2 regions of the Paenibacillus sp. FSL P4-0113 genome follow, and region 2 is predicted to be linked to the other one. Evidence: riboswitches for the same ligand, from Rfam matches in the RefSeq annotation. Region 2 holds a riboswitch; the other holds the start of a gene.
What was found. Region 2 has a riboswitch for thiamine pyrophosphate ahead of MKX46_RS20280 (ECF transporter S component). Riboswitches for the same ligand answer to the same signal wherever they lie in the genome.

Region 1 (6,538 bases), 570 kb from region 2:
GCGTTTCATTTGATCTTACGATCGCTGTTGCAGGGGGATTCTCGGATTATTTAAGTTTTCAAAGGTAAGAATTCCCCTGCAAAGGCGAACGCTCCGCTTCTCCAGATTCAAATGAACCGCTCCGCTGCTGCCCGCCTTAAAAGCACCCTATTTTTAAAGCTGGTTTGTGCGGCATTTTTAACACACAAGCGCACCTACTTAGCGCTTAGATAATATGAAACTAAAGAATAAACCAAGTTGAACGAGAACGAAGTGGGCGGAATGGTGCTGTACAAGCGTTAGCGTTCGCTTTAAAAGCTTTCCGTAGGAAAGCTCGCTTCGGAAGCATAACCTCCCCGGATTTCTACACTAATCATAAGTTTTTATTAAGAAATCTGGGTACAACAGCGATGGGAAGCATCATCCGACTGCGTAGTAGGGCTTCGTTCACTTCTCTAGTTCAGTCTTATTTAGCGTTTTAACAAATGGTCAGCGCTTGGGCAAGAAGTCGTTTGTGAAGGCTTTATCGACTTCCAAAGGCTTGCTGAGCAGCTTGCGTTCGTACATCCAGTCCGAATAGTTTTGCCATACCTCCGCTTTTTGCACGCCCCATTGCGCGGCATCATCCTGATAACGTGGGCTTAGCCATTTTTGGCTGGCAAGTACCAGTTTTTTATCCAGCTCCGGTACAGCTTTGCTTAAGATGTCCGCGGCTTCTTCCGGATGGGCGATAGTGTATTCATAGCCTTGGGCGGTAGCGTCCATGAACGCTTTGACCAGCTCGGGATCATTTTTTATCGTCTGTTCGTTGCTCACAATTACAGGCGTATAGTAATCGAGGCTTTTGGAATAATCTTTTACATACAGCATATCCAATGGCTCATCTCGAAGTTGGGCTTCGATTCCGGTCCATGCGTAGAAAATCCAGGCAAAGTCGATATCCCGCTTCACGGCTGTAAAATAGTCTGCATTGCCCATGTTGACGATCTTCACTTTGCTCACATCGCCTTTATCTGAATCCATGATGGATTTCATGACCGCTTCTTCTACGGGAGAGCCCCAACCGCCGTATTTTTTACCTTCAAAATCTTTCGGGCTCTTAATTCCGCGATCTACCGGGGCTGCGAAGCCTGAGGTATTATGCTGGATCACCGCAGCGATGGATACAAGCGGCACGCCTTGCGTACGAGCCTGTGTGACGCCTTCTTGGTAGCTGATACCAAAAGGTGCAGCATTAGAAGCAACCATTTGATCGGCTCCGCCTGAACCAGGTTGAATAATTTGGACATTCAAACCCGCTTTTTCGTAATATCCTTTGTCCTTGGCAACATAGAGTCCCGTATGATTCGTATTGGGTGTCCAGTCGAGCACGACTTTAACATCTTTGAGCTTCTTTGCCGGAGTAGACGTTTGAGTGTTGGTAGCGGGAGCCGCTTCTTGGGATGTGGAGGGACTTCCACCGCAAGCGGTCAGGGTCAGGGCCATGAGCCACAGACTGATCAGTCCCAGGCTTAACATTTTCATGCGCTTCATCGTTGTGTTCTCTCCTTTAATTACCCGTTATCCGTCCAATCAGACAGCTTAAGTTTCCCATTTTCATAAAAATAACATCTGCCGGACGCGATCTTTCCAACAACTTAATCCTCAACAAAAAAAGCGCCCCGAGTTTCCGGGACGCTTGCGCTTGTATATACCAAAGTAAGGGATGGTCCTATGTAAAAAAGGCACATCTTGCTTAAGCATTCCTACGCTGGCATTACCCAGATCAGGTTGTAAGGGTCAGTGTCTTGGGACACACTCTCAGCCGGCCGATTCCAGCACCCCTGGCATTGTATGGTTTAATGGGTTCATTTATTCGGGTTTACTACGACGATTATATGCTTTGAATGCGGGTCTGTCCAGCATGAAGGGAGAGATGACGGTTCATTTGCCGAACGACAGGGTACACTTTTACTGTGAGCTTTGATCTGAAAATGAGTATGAATCAATCCGATTCGATCCGGTCATGTTATTTTCAGAACAGCTGCGCAGGTAGGTTCAGATGGGCTGGTGCCCTATGGCATGGCCGTAGAGAATTCTAATTCGTGAAAAGGAGTTGTTGTACTGTGGGTAAAACGGAAACATTGGATCGCAACCAACTGGAACAAGCCATTGTGAAGGCTTTGGATAACAACAAATTTTGTACGTTAGGTACGGTAGAGGGTGGCAAACCGAAAGTACGCTATATGGCCCTTTTTAACGATGGAATGAACATTCATCTGGCGACAGATCGCAAAACGCATAAAGTGGATGAGCTAAAGGACAATCCGAATGCTTACCTGCTGCTGGGTTATGAGGTTGGCGGTACGAAGGAAGTTGTAGAAGTGGAGGCTACCGTCCAGATTACAGCTGATGAGGGGCTGCGCAAACAAGTGTGGAACGATTCCTTGAAGGAATGGTTCTCCGGACCGGATGATCCCGATTATGTCATTCTGGACGTGACTCCGACTCGCATTGAGTATGTGGGTCAGCAAACGGAGCGCCAGGTGTGGAAGAAATAATACGAATATAAATGGATAAACCAGTGAATCTCCGAGTTTTTATTAGGAGGTTTGCTGGTTTTTTTATGTTTGAGAAAATTAATTATTTTTTCATAAATAATTTTAAGTAAATGACTACTCTTTTGTCTGGCGTTGGATTAAAATAGAAATGGTGGGTTCAAGGCTTACATATATGTGCAAAAGTATGTATATGAGGCATACACCTTAATGAGGAGGGGTATATTTTGTTATTTCGTAAAAATTGGTTTAAAGGGGTTACAGCAGCAGTTGTAGCTTGTAGCATGCTGGTGTTTTCGGCCGCTCCATCTTGGGCAGCTAACAAATCCCGCGATGAAGCTACGGTGAATCTGCGGATCATGGAAACAACGGATATTCATGCGTCCCTGATGAACTACGATTACTACTCGGACAAAGAAACCAACGAATATGGCTTGATTAACACAGCCGGACTAATCCAACAGGCGCGTAGTGAAGCGAGAAACAGCATGTTGTTCGATAACGGTGATTTATTGCAGGGCAATCCATTAGGTGATTATATGGCGAGAAATAAAACCTTCGAGAAAGAAGGCGGCGTCCATCCGGTCTACAAGATGATGAACTTGATGGGCTATGATGCGGCTACAGTGGGCAACCACGAATTCAACTATGGTCTAGGCTTTCTGGAGAAATCGCTCAAGGGAGCCGTTTTCCCTTACGTAAATGCGAATGTTTATGTTGACAAGGGGGGTCAAGCTACTAAAAATTATTTTACCCCTTATCAGATTCTTGATAAAACAGTAACGGATGAAAAAGGTGATCAGCATACACTCAAAGTGGGTGTAATCGGCCTGGTAACACCTCAAATTATGCAATGGGATGAAGCCAATTTAAAGGATAAGGTCGTTACGAAGGATATTGTGGAAACGGCGAAAAAGTTTATTCCTCAAATGAAAACGGAAGGTGCCGACATTATTGTCGTGCTTGCGCACACAGGTTATGAGGATGTGCCACAAACGCCAATGATGGAGAATGCTGTTAAATATTTGAGCCAGGTGGAAGGAATTAACGCGATTCTGTTTGGGCATGCTCATAAATCTTTCCCAGGCCCTGATTTTAAAGATATGAAGGGTGTAGATCTGGATAAGGGAACCATTAATGGCGTACCGGCCGTGGAAGCTTCTTCATGGGGCAAGGATTTGGGCATTATTGACCTGACTCTGGAAAAGGAAAAGAGTGAATGGAACGTAATCGACTCTCAGTCTCAAGTGCGTCCGGTAGTGAGTACTACCAATCAGACTGTGAAGTTTACGCCTGAATTCAAACTGATTGATGCGGTCAAAGAAGAGCATCAAGGAACGCTGGATTATATTCGCCAGCCTGTAGGAACAACGACGGCGCCAATTACCAGCTATTTTGCATTAGTGCAGGACGACCCTTCCATTCAAATTGTGACGAATGCACAGAAATGGTATGTTCAAAACCATCTTAAAGGAACTGAATACGAAAATCTTCCAGTATTGTCGGCAGGCGCTCCATTCAAGGCCGGCGGTCGAAACGGAGCCGAGTATTACACTAATATTCCTGAAGGTACGGTAGCGATTAAAAACGTGTCCGACCTGTATGTGTACCCGAACACGGTTCATGCTGTAGAAGTGACCGGTGCTGAAATTCAGGAATGGCTGGAGTGGTCTGCGGGTCAGTTCAACCGTATTGATCCAAAGCAAACTGAGGAGCAATCGCTGATCAACAAGGATTTCCCAACCTACAATTTTGATGTCATTGATGGTGTGAATTATCAGATTGATGTAACGCAGCCTGCACGGTATGATGCCAAGGGAACTATTATTGATTCTTCAGCGCATCGTATCAAGGATCTGCAATACAATGGAAAGGCTATAGATCCTGCACAGAAATTTATCGTAGCCACCAATAACTATCGTGCTTCCTCATCCAAACTGGCCAACCCAGATGGCAAACGAATTGTGATGGCAGCACCGGATGAAAGTCGTCAAGTCGTTGTTGACTATATCCGTACGAACGGAACGATTAATCCATCGGCGGATGGCAACTGGTCTATTGCTTCTTTTGGTCAGGCAAAGGTTACTTTCGAGTCCTCTCCTGATGCCAAAGACGTGCTGGCAGGCAATCAACAAATTTCATACTTGAGCAGCGCGGCAGACGGTTTTGCCAAATACAGCTTAAAAGCTGGCGCTAAGCCTAGTACAGCAACGACTTCTGTAAAGGAAGCTGTGGCTCCCGCGAAAGCAACAGCAAAGCCAGCTGTTAAAACGACCAAACCGGCGGTTGTTAAACCAGCTAAAACAACAAAGCCAAAGGCATCCAAATAACTTCGAATTTTAGTTTTCGTTTAATATCAGAATGAAGCAGCAAGTCTCTTTAACCAAGAGATTTGCTGCTTTTTTTAATATCAAAAAACAGCCCCGAATTATTATGAGTGTAAAAAGGTTTTGTTTTTGTCGAATATGTACTTAAGTCCTAAGTTATCGTTAAAAAAAGCTGCTTTTTTGTAAAAAAACGTAATTATATAGTACTTTTGTTCTAGTTATTTGTGATATAATGGTGAAAAAACCGGAAAATTGTTCCGAGGAGGACCATTATGACATGCAGCAATTGCAGCATCATATTACCTATAAAGGATCAAGGATTGCTTAGAATTAGGTATTCCAGGGTGTCGCTTACTCCAGCATTAGATGGTTTGGGCATGCTATCGGAACAAATGAAGCAGCAACATGAGCGTGAGGGCGGCATAGAGTTTCGCTATGAGAGCCGTTCAGAGTTGGAACAGCTGGTTAACGGACTGGCTCGTCTGCCGCAGGAATACTTGAACCATATACAAGTTGTGGTGACTGGCTTGCATCATGTCGAAGGATATGAGGACTGGCTTTTATTTAGTCAATTGCAAGCCAGACTGCAACATCCGGATATCGTGAGTATTATTAAGGATCAAAGTTTTTCCAGCCATATGCAGCCTATTGTTGACCACAAGCTGGATATTATCGGGTTTGAGTTTTTGCTGCGTCCGTCACATGCGGAAAGACCTTTTCAGCCTTTCCGACTGTTTGAAATCGCCCGTGAAGCTGGCTTGCATGCTCATCTGGATCGCTCGGCTCGTTTTTCCGCTATTGAAAAAAGTGCAACATGCCTTCCGGCGGGGATTAAACGTTTTATTAACTTTCTCCCTTCCACCATTTATAATCCGGCTTATTGCTTGAATCACACCTTTGAGACGATTGATCGGTTATCCATGAGTACGAAGGATTTTGTATTTGAGGTCGTAGAAACGGAAGAGATAGACGACCTTAATTTTTTGCATCATATCTTTGAGCAATATCGTAATCGAGGAGTTTCAGTTGCCCTGGACGATGTGGGGGCAGGCTATTCTACGACAGAGCTTATGAATTGCCTTCAGCCGGATTATGTCAAAATTGACCGTAGTATAATTGACGGCTGTCATAGTAACAGTAATCAGAAACGGCAAATCACAGGAATTGTAGAATCGGCTTTTCGTTTTGGAGGCCAAGTGTTGGCTGAAGGAGTAGAGCAGATAGAGGATTTTGAATTTTGTCGTGAAGCAGGTGTGTCACTGGCTCAGGGTTATTTGTTTGGCAAGCCGGAGCCCGATCCGCCCTCCAATTTTATGCTTAGCAGCGTAATATAGTCAGGAACAAATTTAAGTAGATGTAGTTTATAAAAATTGGAGCTTAAATAAGGCTGTCGTATAAGCATTAATGTAAAAAACGCGAGTGCAGAGGTTATTTCACCCCTGCAACTCGCGTTTTTTGGTCATGCTTGCCCACCTGAACAAGCTCTGGCAAGCAAAGCCATCCAGTCTCCAATTTTACTTGGTAAGGGACGTTAAAAGCCCGGAAGCAGTTTACGACCGTTTTTTTTAAAAGTAAAGATTGACGTTTTGAAGACAATTGGATACAGTGTACTATATAGGAAACATTGTTTCCTTGGTGATACGCTGTATCTATATTGGGTAAAAGGTTTAACAATAGAGGGAGGACAACCAAAAT
Region 2 (6,538 bases):
CGGACAATTTCCGGGTCATGGGTGACCATCACAATGGCCGTGCCTGCCGCTCTCAGCTGCTCCAACATATCCAGCATGACAAAGGTATTACGCGCATCCTGCCCAAAGGTCGGTTCATCGAGCAGCAGCACTTCCGGCTCACGAATCATAGCCGTAGCAATACTCAACCGCCTTTTTTGGCCTAACGAAAGCTGATACGGATGCCGCTCGTCCAGCCGCTCCAGTCCGAACTGTACGAGCATCCGATCGACCCGTTCCCGGCACTGTTCAACAGTATACAAGCTCTTGGGTAACGAATACTCTAGTTCCTTTCGTACGGTATGCGCTACAAATTGCAGCTCGGGATTTTGAAACGCGAACCCGATACGCTCTGCCAGTTGTTCTGTACTGCCTGCCTCAATTCCGCGCACGCTATAACGTCCCTGTGTGCGAAGTAAGCGCATCATGGAGAGCAGTAGCGAGCTTTTGCCAGCCCCGTTTTCACCAACCACGCCAATCCAGTCGCCAGGCTTCACCTGCGCATGCTCCACATAAATCACTGAACTTAAACCGCGGAGGCCGCTAAAATGTTCCAGCTCCAGCACATCAGTCCCCGCACCATTCTGTTGCGTCACTGCTTCACTCCAACGTGGCGAAGACGCTTCATTCCATACTCCCGGATACCACACGCCGTACTCGGACAATGCCTGCCGGTGCACATGAAATACTTCTTGGGCCCTTCCATCTGCAATGATCTCCCCTTGAGCAGAAAGCACCACAATCCGATCCACATCATGGACAATTTCATTAATTTTATGCTCCACAATCACCAGTGTCTGGTCTACCGAAATGTTGCGAATGGTATCCCACACCTGTGTAGTGCCTTCCTCGTCCAACAAAGCCGTGGGCTCATCCAGAAAAAGCACTTCTGGCTCCATAGCCAGCACAGACGCAATCGCCAGCCGCTGCTTCATTCCCTGTGACATGCTGCCAATGGGCATATGTATATCATCCGTCGATAGACCCACCTGTATCAGCAGCTCGCGAATACGGGATCGCATCTGCTCCCGGGGAACCTGATTATTTTCCAACACAAAAGCCAGTTCCTCATCTGCATATGACATACAGAACTGCGTATCAGGATCTTGAAATACAATACCTGAGACACTTGGGATTACAGCAGCATCGCATTTCATAGGCACTTCTATCGTGCGTGGAATCAGACCGCTTAACACTTGGAGCAGTGTTGATTTACCGCATCCACTCGGTCCCAGTAGCAGCAGCTTTTCCCCCTTGCGGACAGACAAAGACATATTGTGAAAAAGCAGCTCTTGCTCACCGGGGAATTTCAACCGTAGCCGGGTGATCGAAGCCACCACATCTTCGGTTGCCCGGCTCATCAATCCAGCCCCTTATAATCTTGTTCCGTTGCAGGCCTCAAACTTCGCGTGACTCCGGTTACCTCCAATGCCTTAGCCAGATAGAACGCGAATACCCCGGCAATCACAATACTGCCAATCATCCGAAATCCAATATACAAAACATAGTTCCAAGTCGATAGCTGATCAATATACCCGTAGCTGAAGTCTAAAATCAGAGAAGTGACAGCCGCCCCAGCCGCAGCTAGCGAAGCAACCCACAGGTTTGCGTTCCGATACAGAAAAGCCGCAAAAAACAGCTCCGCTCCCAAGCCTTGCAGCAGGCCATAGTACAAGGTGGACATACCCCATTCGCTTCCCAAAAAAGCACTGACCGTTGCCGCTGCCACCTCTGCCAAAATCGCAACACCCGGCTTGCGAATGATGAGATAAGCAAACGTACCTGCCATAAACCACATGCCATACATCAGTTGCTCGGCGTGTAGACCCAATGGTTTCATCAAATCATAGGCAGGTCCCCATATTTTGTAGATCAACCCGAACACAACAGCGATCACAATCGTGACCAAAATATCCGTCAGTTTCAACCCTTTGGACGCTCTTACAGCAGTATTCATTATTGCGTGCTCCCCTTTTTCCTTATAGTTGGCCTCTTGGCCATGAAAAAAAGCTTGTCTGGAGCTGAATCTCCAGGCAAGCTTTATGCGCAGTAAAAGGTGAAGCACCATACAAAACATCATTCGTCGATATGCCTTATATAACCAGTAGTCTAAACTACTACACTGATACCCAGCCAAGTCAGGATCAAGGTAAAATGCTAGGACATACATTGAATCTATCGACAACCGCAAAAAAAAGCGGCATTCCTGTATAGTGTTCTTGGTTTCTCTACGCTGGCATTACCCAGATCAGATTTCACGGTCAGTGGCAAGGGCCACCCTCTCAGCCTGACTTTCTCAAGCTCCCGACAATGCTTTTTAATTCACTATAATATATACCACATCTATGGCTTTGACAATCCTATAATCCGAAGAAACGTTTAGCCGTTTCCGTCGTCGCGATTTCGATCTCCATCATGCTTCGACCTGTACATTCGGCTATCGTAGCAGCAATGTGAGCGAGATACATGGGCTCATTACGCCCTTCTTTAGGCTTCACAGGCAAATTACGCGGGGTCAAAAATGGAGCATCCGTTTCAATCATCAGACGGTCCAAGGGAATATCTCTGACCAGTTCACGCAGATGCTTCCCCCGCCGTTCGTCGCAAATCCAGCCGGTGATTCCGATATACAGTCCCATTTCTACATACGTACGCAATTCCTGTTCCGTGCCGGTAAAACAATGCACTACCGCTTTATCGACAAGCCCTTGATACTCCCGAAGCATAGCGACAAAGTCCTCATGTGCATCTCGTTCATGCAGAAATAACGGCATTTTCAGCTCACCCGCCAGTTGGATTTGCTCGCCAAACCATCGGCGCTGCACATCACGTGGCGAAAAATCACGGTTATAGTCCAATCCGCATTCCCCTATGGATACGACCTGCGGCTGACCCGCCAACTGGCGGAGCTGCTGAATCGTGTCTGCACTGCAGTCTTTGGCATCATGGGGATGCACGCCAGCTGTCGCATACAGCTTGCCCGGATAACGCGCTGCATACTGAGAAGCTTCCCGACTGCTGCGGACACTGGTCCCGGTAATAATCAGCGGTGAAATCCCTACAGCCGCGGCTCTCTCTACCACCTGTTCCCGATCTGCATGAAACGAACGATGCATCAAGTTCACACCAATATCAATTAACGGTGTACCCCTTTCCATCTCAATCCCTCCCTCGCAAACTACAATCTTGGATCAATCGGCTCTGATTCCAGAGATAGTGCGGCAAGGACGCATTCATGAATACGATCTACCGTATCCTTGCGGACAAAACGTTCCACGCCTTCCATACCAAGCGCTCCTTCCATCAGGGCATGACGCTCCTTTTTGTTCGTTCGACGCTGCTTCAGACGCTTTAAATTCTCAGGGGCAAGATAATCCATACCGTAAATGATGTGCAAATACTTCCGGCCTCTCACCTTGATTGCAGGCTGAATCATCTTGTCCCGATTTTTCATCAAAAAGCGTTCCGGCTTGATCACAATCCCCTCATGACCATCCTCTGTCATCTCGTTCCACCAACGAATGACCTCTTCCTCGCTTGCTTCGTCCGTGATCACGCGATACTCTGTCTCCATAAACAGGGAAGACAGCCCAGCCAGCTCCCGGTTTTGCTCCATATGCCAAATATGAGAATGGTCGAAAAAAGTCTTTCCGCTGTGTGCCAGCGTATGAAACGGTGCGATACGAATCTCATCCAGACCGTCCACATCCCAGCAATATTTTTGAAAAGCCTCTTGAAACGTCACGGCATTCGCGTACTTCTGTTCCATTTCCTCCAACCAGTCTCCAACCTCTCGGCCCGCAACCTTCGCCTGCTTCAGCTTGTCTACCAGCTTACTGCGATCCAGCAGAGCTGCTTCACCCACATGCGCATACTGTGCAGCAATCAATTCCCGAGCCTTGAGATTCCACGGTACAATTTCCGCATCCAGCAACACAAAATCCGTCTGGTTCCGTTCAAAATATCCGGCAGTCCGTAGATCCACATTCAGCTTTTCCAGCACTTGCTTCCCAAGGCTTTGTTCAAAGAAAGCTCTCCCGCTCCGACTGTAGATCGTGCCCAATGTCGGGTAGCCTACATACTCGACAGCGGCCTGTTCGTTTTTGAATAATAGCAAAATAGCCCGGCTACCCATATGTTTTTTCTCAGCCACCATCGTTTGTACCCCTTGCCCGCGATAATAAGCCAGCGCTTCACGCGGATGCTCCAGATAACCTTCCTCTGCAGACACCGCTGGAGCAGGACTCATGGTCGGTGGAATATACACCAGTTCCTCTATCGGTACTGTCACATGTGACACGGCATCTATAGCGGTTTTGACCGATTCTCCTTGAACGCGCACTTCGCCATACGATTCCGTCAGTACACTGTAACCAGCGATGAGCTTGCGTAAATTCGGCGGGGAAAACCGTTTTCTCTGCCACCGGACAAGTGGGCTATCGGGATCATTCGCATAATTCTCATGTGCCGGAACGCTGACAAATTCCTTTTCCGGAAAACGATAAGCGGTCAGCATACCGCCAAATACCACACCCTGATCAATATTCACCGTCTGATTCACAAGGGTAGGCTGCGGTCTAGGATCATGTCCCCATACTACTATTTCTCCCGATTCATGGTCTACGAACCAATCTTTGCGGATTGGTTTTCCGTCTGCATCCTGTCCTTCCGTATCTCCATAACGGCAATAATCAGAAATACGTGCCGACTGTTTGCCGATAAAATGATCCTTAATCCCCGCATGAGCCACGACCACGTGTCGCAATCCATTCCTGCCAAAAATAAGATGTGAGGGTGCATGTAGCAGAAAATCCCTTAACTCGCTTCTAAGCTGTTCCGCCGCTGCCTTGCCCGCTTTTTGTTCATACTGGGCCAGTTCCTCTGCAAATCGTTCATCCCCATGACTGAGAGTCACCTTTCTTCCATCAAGGTAACGGCCGATTTTCCAGCCATGATTGCTGTCAATCATATACGCTAGTCCAGCATCCACGTGCTTTTTCCAGAACTGCACCGCTTGTAACGATTTGGGGCCACGGCTCATCACATCCCCGACAGATACCAGTCTTCTGCCATCTGGATGATGGTATAGTCCTTCCGTATCTTCCGTATATCCTAGCCGCTCTATCACTTCCAGCATCTCACGGTAGCACCCATGGATATCACCAATGATGTCAATACCTGAGCCAATCTCATGAAACAGTGGCTGCGCACGGCGAACAAAATTCATTTCTTCTATATCCTTAAGGATATAGCAAGCGTTAAAGCCTTCCTCACGGATCCCACGCAGGTTCCGCTTTAACAGCTGTGCCTGCTGCTTGACCCGTTGGCGGCCACGCGGATGCTCCCTGCCTAAATCACGTTCCAGCAGCACAGCTTCGGATACATCCAGTACCAAAGCCATTACAGGAACATGCGCCTTGGCTGCCAACTGTACATATTTTTGACGGTCCTCAGCATACAAATGGGTGGCATCCACAACCGTCAGCTTATTCAAGCGACAGCGCATAGCCAGAATCGTATCCATCGCCTCAAACGCCTTGGCTGACATTTGCTGATACTCATAGAACAGTACGTCCGATTCCAGTCTTGGAAGTCCACTCCAGTCTATAAATTCCGTATCTCCGACCAGCTTGCGAAAATGATCCGAGGATACCACTTCTGTCTCCAGCAGAATCCCTTCGCTCACCAGCTTGTCTAATAATGTGGTTTTCCCACTGTTGGAGGCCCCCACCAACACAACCAGTCCAGCATGCGGTAAATGAATCGTACGTTTGGATGAATTGCTCATGCTTCCTTCTGCTCCTTTCTGCGCGTAAATATAGCCATTTGGGTCGGTTGTCCAAAGCCTTCGACCTCTTCTCCGATCCCCTTCAGCGCTACCGAATAAGGAGCTTCCACAATCCACTGCTCACATCGTTCCTGAAACTCGCTTCTACTCCATTCAAAACGGTGATCGCCATGCCGCATCTCTTGCTGATTCATACGATACACTTCATTATATTCACGATTGGGAGTCGTCACGATCAGCACGCCCGGCTGATACTCCGTTACAATCGTCTTCATCACCCGGTTCAGACGATGCTCATCCACATGCTCAATGACCTCACATAGGATCATCACATCTTTTCCCCGCAATTGTTCATCATAATAAAAGAGAGAGCCCATCATGGGTGTAGGACTGATCGCATCGGCATGCCTTTCCAGCTTGTTAAAACGCTCCACGGCTCTCAACTGTGCATACGCAGACGGCTCCACCGCCCAAATCTCTTCAACGCCCGTCATTCGGGCCATCCGAGCCGATAGCTTCCCTTCCCCTGAACCCAAATCTACGATTTTCTGTCTGCGAGGCAGCTTGCGAATTACGTCCATAATAGCTTGATACCGCAGCTCATTTAGCCGTACTGTAGGCTGTTGCTTCCCTTCCTCATGTGGCTGTTCTGGCTGTTGAATCTGTTCGTGCTTATCCTTTTGAGCTTGGACAGTATCCTTTTCAATATGTTTTTTAATACCTATTTCATCA

Region 1: it holds a riboswitch for thiamine pyrophosphate, as region 2 does, so the genes downstream of both, MKX46_RS17705 (ABC transporter substrate-binding protein) here and MKX46_RS20280 (ECF transporter S component) in region 2, are expected to answer to the same signal.

The regions. Positions count from the first base shown of each region.
Region 1 covers NZ_JBBPAZ010000001.1:4,094,609-4,101,146, forward strand. Annotated here, with positions in the region: gene MKX46_RS17705 (ABC transporter substrate-binding protein) at 469-1,512, opposite strand; TPP riboswitch at 1,705-1,814, opposite strand; gene MKX46_RS17710 (pyridoxamine 5'-phosphate oxidase family protein) at 2,085-2,519, shown strand; gene MKX46_RS17715 (bifunctional 2',3'-cyclic-nucleotide 2'-phosphodiesterase/3'-nucleotidase) at 2,744-4,846, shown strand; gene MKX46_RS17720 (EAL domain-containing protein) at 5,116-6,177, shown strand; gene MKX46_RS17725 (zinc-dependent alcohol dehydrogenase family protein) at 6,537-6,538, shown strand, end outside.
Region 2 covers NZ_JBBPAZ010000001.1:4,659,982-4,666,519, reverse strand. Annotated here, with positions in the region: gene MKX46_RS20285 (ABC transporter ATP-binding protein) at 1-1,379, opposite strand, end outside; gene MKX46_RS20280 (ECF transporter S component) at 1,379-1,975, opposite strand; TPP riboswitch at 2,226-2,335, opposite strand; gene MKX46_RS20275 (TatD family hydrolase) at 2,379-3,176, opposite strand; gene MKX46_RS20270 (polynucleotide kinase-phosphatase) at 3,197-5,806, opposite strand; gene MKX46_RS20265 (3' terminal RNA ribose 2'-O-methyltransferase Hen1) at 5,803-6,538, opposite strand, start outside.